Regions from separate parts of the Vibrio sp. PID23_8 genome, predicted to be linked through region 2. Evidence: predicted binding sites of a transcription regulator. Region 2 holds the regulator's gene; the other holds the start of a gene.
What was found. Region 2 encodes PurR, which represses purine synthesis genes. Its sites were predicted from a motif close to TNANGNAAACGTTTNCNTNA; they were not measured.
Positions count from the first base shown of each region.

Region 1: the regulator PurR is predicted to act here: its motif matches at 2,376-2,395, upstream of purM (phosphoribosylformylglycinamidine cyclo-ligase).

Region 1 is NZ_LIXE01000001.1:489,663-493,445, forward strand. Features, by position in the region: gene AK966_RS02265 (uracil-xanthine permease family protein) at 216-1,469, shown strand; gene upp (uracil phosphoribosyltransferase) at 1,654-2,280, opposite strand; gene purM (phosphoribosylformylglycinamidine cyclo-ligase) at 2,459-3,499, shown strand; gene purN (phosphoribosylglycinamide formyltransferase) at 3,642-3,783, shown strand, end outside.
Region 2 is NZ_LIXE01000001.1:294,153-297,935, reverse strand. Features, by position in the region: gene AK966_RS01325 (TVP38/TMEM64 family protein) at 1-129, opposite strand, end outside; gene AK966_RS01320 (TfoX/Sxy family DNA transformation protein) at 248-838, opposite strand; cyclic di-GMP riboswitch class I at 955-1,044, opposite strand; gene purR (HTH-type transcriptional repressor PurR) at 1,324-2,328, opposite strand; gene torD (molecular chaperone TorD) at 2,763-3,410, opposite strand; gene torR (two-component system response regulator TorR) at 3,678-3,783, shown strand, end outside.

The sequences.
Region 1 (3,783 bases), 200 kb from region 2:
ACAAGAACCCGCATGATAAGCAACTATCAATTTCTGAGCAAGAAAAGTACGGAGTGAATTATCCGGATCCGACCAAGTTGACGCCCATTGAGGCAACAAAACATTCATCTTTCTTATCACTCCATACAAAAGTTTGATCTAGGCAATACTGCAAACGTTTGCAGAATGCTAATATTCGCCGGATTTGTCTGCGTATCTTTGAATAGGGAATTATTATGAATAATGCGTTACAAGGCGCTCAAATGCTCTTTGTCGCTTTTGGTGCTCTCGTACTAGTGCCACTTCTTACTGGCCTTGATCCAAACGTTGCTCTTTTTGGCGCTGGTGTCGGTACTCTTCTTTTCCAACTGATTACAAAACGTTCAGTTCCAATTTTTCTAGCATCTTCTTTTGCTTTTATTGCTCCAATCATGTTCGGTATCCAAACTTGGGGTATTGGTGCGACGATGGGCGGCTTAATGACTGCAGGTCTGGTTTACGTTGGCCTTGGCGCAATGATTAAAGTGCGCGGTGTAGGCTTTATTCACAAAATCCTACCACCTGTCGTTGTAGGCCCTGTGATCATGGTTATCGGCCTAGGCTTAGCGCCTACGGCAGTCAACATGGCTGTAGGTAAATCTGGTGACGGTGCGATTCAACTTGTGAATGGTGATGCTGCCATTATGATTTCAGCCATCTCACTCCTAACAACCATCACGCTGAGTGTATTTGCAAAAGGCTTCCTTAAGCTGGTTCCTATTGTGGGCGGCATCTTAGCGGGTTACGCTGTATCACTCATGTACGGCGTAGTGGATTTTACTCCTGTCGCTCAAGCTGCATGGCTAGCAATGCCTAATTTCACAGCACCAGAGTTCAACATCAACGCTATCTTGTTCATGATCCCAGTGGCTATCGCACCAGCGGTTGAGCACGTTGGCGACATGTTGGCTATCTCAAACGTAACGGGTAAAAACTACCTGAAGAAACCAGGCCTGCATCGCACAATTGCAGGTGACGGGGTTGCGACTATTGCCGCTTCTATGGTTGGTGCGCCACCAAACACAACTTACAGTGAAGTAACGGGTGCAGTAATGCTAACCAAAGCATTCAACCCTGCGATCATGACGTGGGCAGCGATCACGGCAATCGTGCTTGCTTTTGTAGGGAAGTTAGGCGCAATGCTGCAAACGATCCCTGTGCCTGTAATGGGCGGCATCATGATTCTGCTGTTCGGCTCTATTGCAACCGTGGGTCTAAACACGCTGATCAAAAACAACGTTGATCTGCACAAGTCCCGCAACCTTGTGATTGTTGCAGTGACACTTGTGTTCGGTATCGGTGGCATGGCATTTGGTATCGGTGACTTCAGCCTACAAGGCATCAGTCTATGTGGTATCGTGGCAATTATTCTTAACCTAGTATTGCCACACGACCTAGGTGAAAACCACGTGGTCGATAATGCTCAAATGGAAGAAGAGAACGCGAAGTAATTCGTCTGCGCTGTAATTATACCAATCGCAGTAAATAGCTGATCATTCTAGCTTGTTATAACACTCGATAACTCTGATTACTTACTGTGATTGGTCATAAAACGGTGCTCTCTCCATTCGAAACGAACAAATACAAAAAAGGCTTGGTGAAAACCAAGCCTTTGTTTTTTCTATTCAGTAATAATTACTTAGTACCGAAGATCTTGTCACCTGCGTCACCAAGTCCAGGAACAATGTAACCTTTGTCGTTTAGCTTCTCATCGATTGCCGCCGTGTACAGCTCAACGTCAGGGTGTGCTTTTTCTAGTGCTTCAATGCCTTCAGGAGCTGCTACAAGAACAAGTACTTTGATTGCCTGACACCCTTTCTCTTTTAGAAGATCGATAGTTGCGATCATAGAACCGCCCGTTGCAAGCATTGGATCAACAACGAGAGCAATACGCTCATCGATGTTAGAAGCAAGTTTGTTAAAGTATGGCACTGGCTCTAGCGTTTCTTCATCACGGTAGATACCTACAACACTGATACGTGCGCTTGGCATGTGCTCAAGAACGCCATCCATCATACCTAGACCTGCACGCAGGATTGGCACTACGGTTACTTTCTTGCCCTTGATTTGATCAACTTCTACAGGACCGTTCCAACCTTCAATGGTTACTTTTTCTGTTTCAAAGTCTGCTGTCGCTTCGTAAGTAAGAAGGCTACCGACTTCTGTCGCTAACTCACGAAAACGCTTCGTGCTGATGTCACCTTCTCGCATTAGACCAATTTTGTGTTTTACTAGAGGGTGTTTTACTTCAACAACTTTCATTTCCATCTCCGGCTTTTATGGCAATATTTAAATAAACCTTCAGATTATACACTATTTTTGCAGTGTTATAAGGATAGATCGCTGAAGAAAAAAACTAACGCAAACGTTTGCTATCTGTATTTAAGCACTGTTAGAATAGCGCCGTTTTCATATCCAACTTCAACCCGAGGACTTCACTGTGAGTGGTAATAACTCTTCTCTTAGCTATAAAGACGCTGGTGTAGATATTGATGCGGGCAACGCACTTGTAGATCGTATTAAGGGTGCGGTAAAACGTACTCGTCGCCCTGAAGTAATGGGTGGTATCGGCGGTTTTGGCGCATTGTGCGAATTACCAACTAAATACAAACAGCCTGTACTGGTTTCTGGTACCGACGGTGTAGGCACAAAACTTCGCCTAGCACTGGATATGAACAAGCACGACACTATCGGTATCGATCTTGTGGCTATGTGTGTCAACGACCTAATCGTGCAAGGTGCTGAGCCACTGTTCTTCCTAGATTACTACGCAACAGGCAAGCTAGACGTAGACACAGCGGCAGACGTGGTGTCTGGTATCGCTGATGGCTGTGTTCAAGCAGGGTGTGCACTTATCGGTGGTGAAACCGCTGAAATGCCGGGCATGTACGAAGGCGAAGACTACGACGTTGCTGGCTTCTGTGTTGGAGTAGTAGAAAAAGAAGACGTGATTGACGGCACGAAAGTAGCTGCTGGCGATGCTCTTATCGCCGTTGGCTCAAGCGGTCCACACTCAAACGGTTACTCTCTGATCCGTAAGATTCTAGAAGTGTCTGGCGCAGACAAGAACGAAGAGCTAGAAGGCCGTACTATTGGTGAATACTTACTAGAACCAACTAAGATTTACATCAAATCAGCACTTAAGATGATTGAGAAACACGACATCCACGCGATCTCTCACATCACTGGTGGTGGTTTCTGGGAAAACATCCCACGCGTACTGCCTGAAGGCACAAAAGCCGTGATCGACGGTAACAGCTGGGAATGGCCAATCATCTTCAAATGGCTACAAGAGAAAGGCAACGTTGAAACGCACGAAATGTACCGTACGTTCAACTGTGGTGTTGGTCTAGTCGTTGCACTACCTAAAGACCAAGCAGACGCAGCCGTTGCACTTCTAAAAGAAGAAGGCGAAAAGGCATGGGTGATTGGTGAAATCGCTCAAGCTGAAGCCAATGAAGAGCAAGTTGAAATCCAATAACTTGTGAGTTGCGCTACATAAAGATATGAATGAGGACGCCACGTCCTCATTCTGCTATCTGGAACATCGAAAACCATTCTAATAGTAGGTAATTTAGCGGATACGCGCTTCAAACCTACAATACCAAGGCAGTCTCAACATCATGAAAAACATTGTGGTCCTCATTTCGGGTAACGGCAGTAACCTTCAAGCCATCTTGGAAGCTTGCGAAGACAGTAGGCCAAATGCACAAGTCGCAGCGGTGTTCTCCAACAAAGCTGACGCTTATGGTTTGGAACGAGCGA
Region 2 (3,783 bases):
GTTAATAAACGTATTCAAAGCCTCTTGCTGTGCTTTTGCGTTTTCTAACGTTAAATATTGGCTGAAGCTCACCCCTAGAAAGATGACCGTCGCAAGTAGGAACAGACCTAAAATCAGTTTTTTATTCATTGTCGTTACTCCATTTCGCAGCTTAGATAATAAGACAGAATGGAAGAAGAAAAAATTTCAAAAAAAAACCGCAGTATCAAAACTGCGGTTTTTACTCAATGTCATGCTGAATCGCGCGTTATGAAAGCGCGAACATCAACTCTTCTCTACGAGACTGAGGCACAACGCTCCAATGCGTACCGTTGATTGCCCCTTCTAACGCCCACAGCAACTCAATACTTACCGTAGAGGTATGCGTATCTTGAATTGCTTTGTAAGCATTTAAGGCACCTTCATCTTCTAGCTCTTCGACGGAATCGATGCCTGCTTTCTTTAGCATGCGTTCAGTCGCTAAGCGTAGATTAGGAAGATCTTTCAAACGGTTTGGCTTAGTGCTCGCTTGTTGCTTTTTTTCTTGCTTAGCCGTCTCTAGAGATAGCTTAGCAACATCAATCAAGCGGTCAGTAGATTCCCACAAATCATCAGAAATAGCATAGTATTTCGTCACTACGGGGAATCCACGTTTCTTGTAGACGTACGGTTTTAATCCTTGAGTCTCGAAGTCAGATGAAGTTTTTTGGTCTCCTCGAATATGAAGTTGATTGTTCACAACGAGTGCAAACATCGTTTCATCAGCGAAAAGCCCGAAGCCACCAAACATTGAGCGCGACTTGATCGTACCAAGTGCCTCAAACAGCTTCATTGAGTCTTTGAGTATCGGTTTATCCATGGTGTGTTATCTCGGTGTAATTAATATTACGCCACCAAAAATCAGGTCCGAGAGATTAGCAAATGCATGCAGACACAATGTCATTAAAGGGTAAACTCACTTAATGCATATTTGCCATCGGTAACCCCGCTACCTTTCACTATATTTAGTGGTTAAGGCCGGAGGCTTTGCGTCCCATCCTTTCGAATGGTTTGCCCTGTGCGTGACAAGAGGAGAATACTTCGTATATTGCATTAACATCACGTTTCAAACACTAAAGTGTGATCTCTATTCAACTAATGGTGCCATCTTAATGTGTCTAATTTCATATTTTGAAATGTCTACTTGCCATACAAAAGCTTGATGTAGGAAATGGGCAACAAGTTAGTTAAAACAGCAATTTATCTTAGCTTTTGATTATATAAGTAATGTGAAATGCTTAAAAAATTTTATTTTACGAAATAAAAAAAGCACTCCGAAGAGCGCTTTATAAACTTGAGGGGGAGTTAGTTCAATTTCTTAACGGTGTTACGAACCACAATCTCAGGCTGCATTTCAAAAATGCGTTTTTCGTGTTCTTTGTCTTTGATTCGCTCTAGTAAAATCTCGAACGCATTCTTACCAACACGTCTTTTTGGTTGGTGAATAGTCGTTAGAGGAGGCGAGAAGAACTCCGCAAGCTCAATATTGTCATAGCCAATCACTGAGATATCATCAGGGATTTTTATGCCATTTTGTTGTAGACGGCTCATTAAGCCTAATGCCATGGTATCGTTAAAACAGAATACCGCAGTAGGGCGTTTATCCATTGCCGTAATGTTGTCTGCAGCAAGTACTGCCGTATCACACTCGAAGTTACCTTCGAGAATTAACTCTTCGTTTACTGGTAGCTTTGCTTCAGCCATTGCACGTCGAAAACCAGAAATACGCTCTTTACATGCTGCTTTATCAAAGTGACCGCTTAGGCATGCAATATCGGTGTGACCATTGTCAATCAGGAACTTCGTTGCTAGGTAACCACCTTCTTCAGAGTTGTCGATGATCTTATCCGCCTTTGAGCTTTCTGGGCCCCAGTCCATGACAACTTTTGGTATATCAGCATGGCGATCCAGCATTTCTTGTAGCTCTTCGGTTAAATCCGAGCACATCACTAAAATGCCATCAACACGCTTTTCTGCCAGCATTCGAATATAGTCACGTTGCTTCTCATAGATACCACCAGTATTACATAGGATCAGTGTGTATCCTTGGCGGTAACAGTAGCTTTCAACACCGTCAATAACTTCAGAGAAGAATAGGTTTGTTGATTGTGTTACCAACATGCCGATAGTACGGGTTGAGTTACACTTTAAGCTGCGGGCAACAGCACTTGGCGCGTAATTTAGTTCATCAACTGCTTTCATTACTTTTTCTTGGGTTGTTTCTGCAACAAAGCGCGTTTTATTAATTACGTGCGAAACTGTTGTGGTAGAAACGCCGGCTAAGCGAGCAACGTCTTTTATAGTGGCCATAAATGATGTCCTGTATCGAGCTACTTAATACCGTAGTGAATACAACCTTACGCTTAGTATCTGCGCAAACCGAGTGTTATGAGGAAAGTAGTACTCAATAGTTCAGGCAGTGGTTGTTCCGAAATCGGTATAATAAAGGTTTGTAGCAACATTCGTTGCTGAGAGTATTATTCCTTTTAGTTACAATAAGGAATGGATCAGCAATGATGTTAATAAAACACAAAAACCGCTATATTTCAGCGGTTTACATATAAATCATATTTAATCGTTTGCGTTCACATTTTAGACTGATGCGAGCACGCTGGCAATGTTTTCAGCTGTGGTTTTGTGTATTTCAAGTCACATTTTAACTGCGAAATGAAAAGGCTTTTCTACGCCAGACTAAAACTGAACGAACAAATAAGGAGCTCTGAACTCCCCAAAATAGGCGGCAATTATTCACCAAGAAGGTAATTGCTGTCCAGTTTACAAAATGCAATTAATAGTTGTGCAACGCTAACATAGAAGCCAAATTCATCGAATTGTTTACACTTGGCAGCAAATGGCGGTAACCAAGTTAACAGCTGTTGCTGAATGAAATCGTTCTGTTTGGTGAATGCTTCTTCCATATGCTTTTCTTGCTCGAGTTCGTTAGAGCGGATGATCATGTTACCCAAAAAGTCTAACTCAACGGCTAAATGGTCTGCGGGCTCTTTGAGATTTACGTCCACTTGAACACCAAAATCGGCCATCAGTTTTTCCATTTCTTCTGCTGGCTTGTCGTTTAACAGTCCAGATTTACCAATATACATCGATGCGTATGGAAGGGCGCCATGTTTTTCTGTTTTAAGGAAAAGTTCACAAAAGTCTGCGGCAAGTTCTAATTGGGCATCTTCACGATCTTGTAAGCGGTTTAAAGCGTCCACAAGCGAGTCTACGGCTGGTTTAAGGGATTTATTTTCACCTAAACCAGCTAAAAAGCTTCGAATTTCAACACTATGATAAGTCTCTAGTTCTTTTTCGGTCAGTTCTTTGGCGAACAGGCTAGAAAACCACCAGTAAATTTCGGCACGTTTTTCATTAAAAGCTTTCACTTCTTGCATTTTTTGCTCCTGAATGATGCTCTTAAAACGGCATCTTGAAGTCACTTGAGAATATTTCCTTAAGTGTAAACAATTAAAATGAATAGCAGTAACTATAATTATGATGCCTTGTGGAAGAATATGCTCTTTTGTTAATGGCTACAAATAAGCTTGCTTTGAATCAATAAAATCGCAAAATCTTGCTTTTTTATGTATCTATGACTAGAAATGTTACTAGTTATGAATAGAATACGTCTTGGAATATAAAGAAGACAGAAAGTGGTGTAAATGAGCTATCACGTATTGGTCGTAGAAGATGATGTTGTAACTCGCAGTAAGCTTGCGGGCTATTTCCAAAATGAAGGTTACAAAGTCAGTGAAGCAGAAAGTGGCG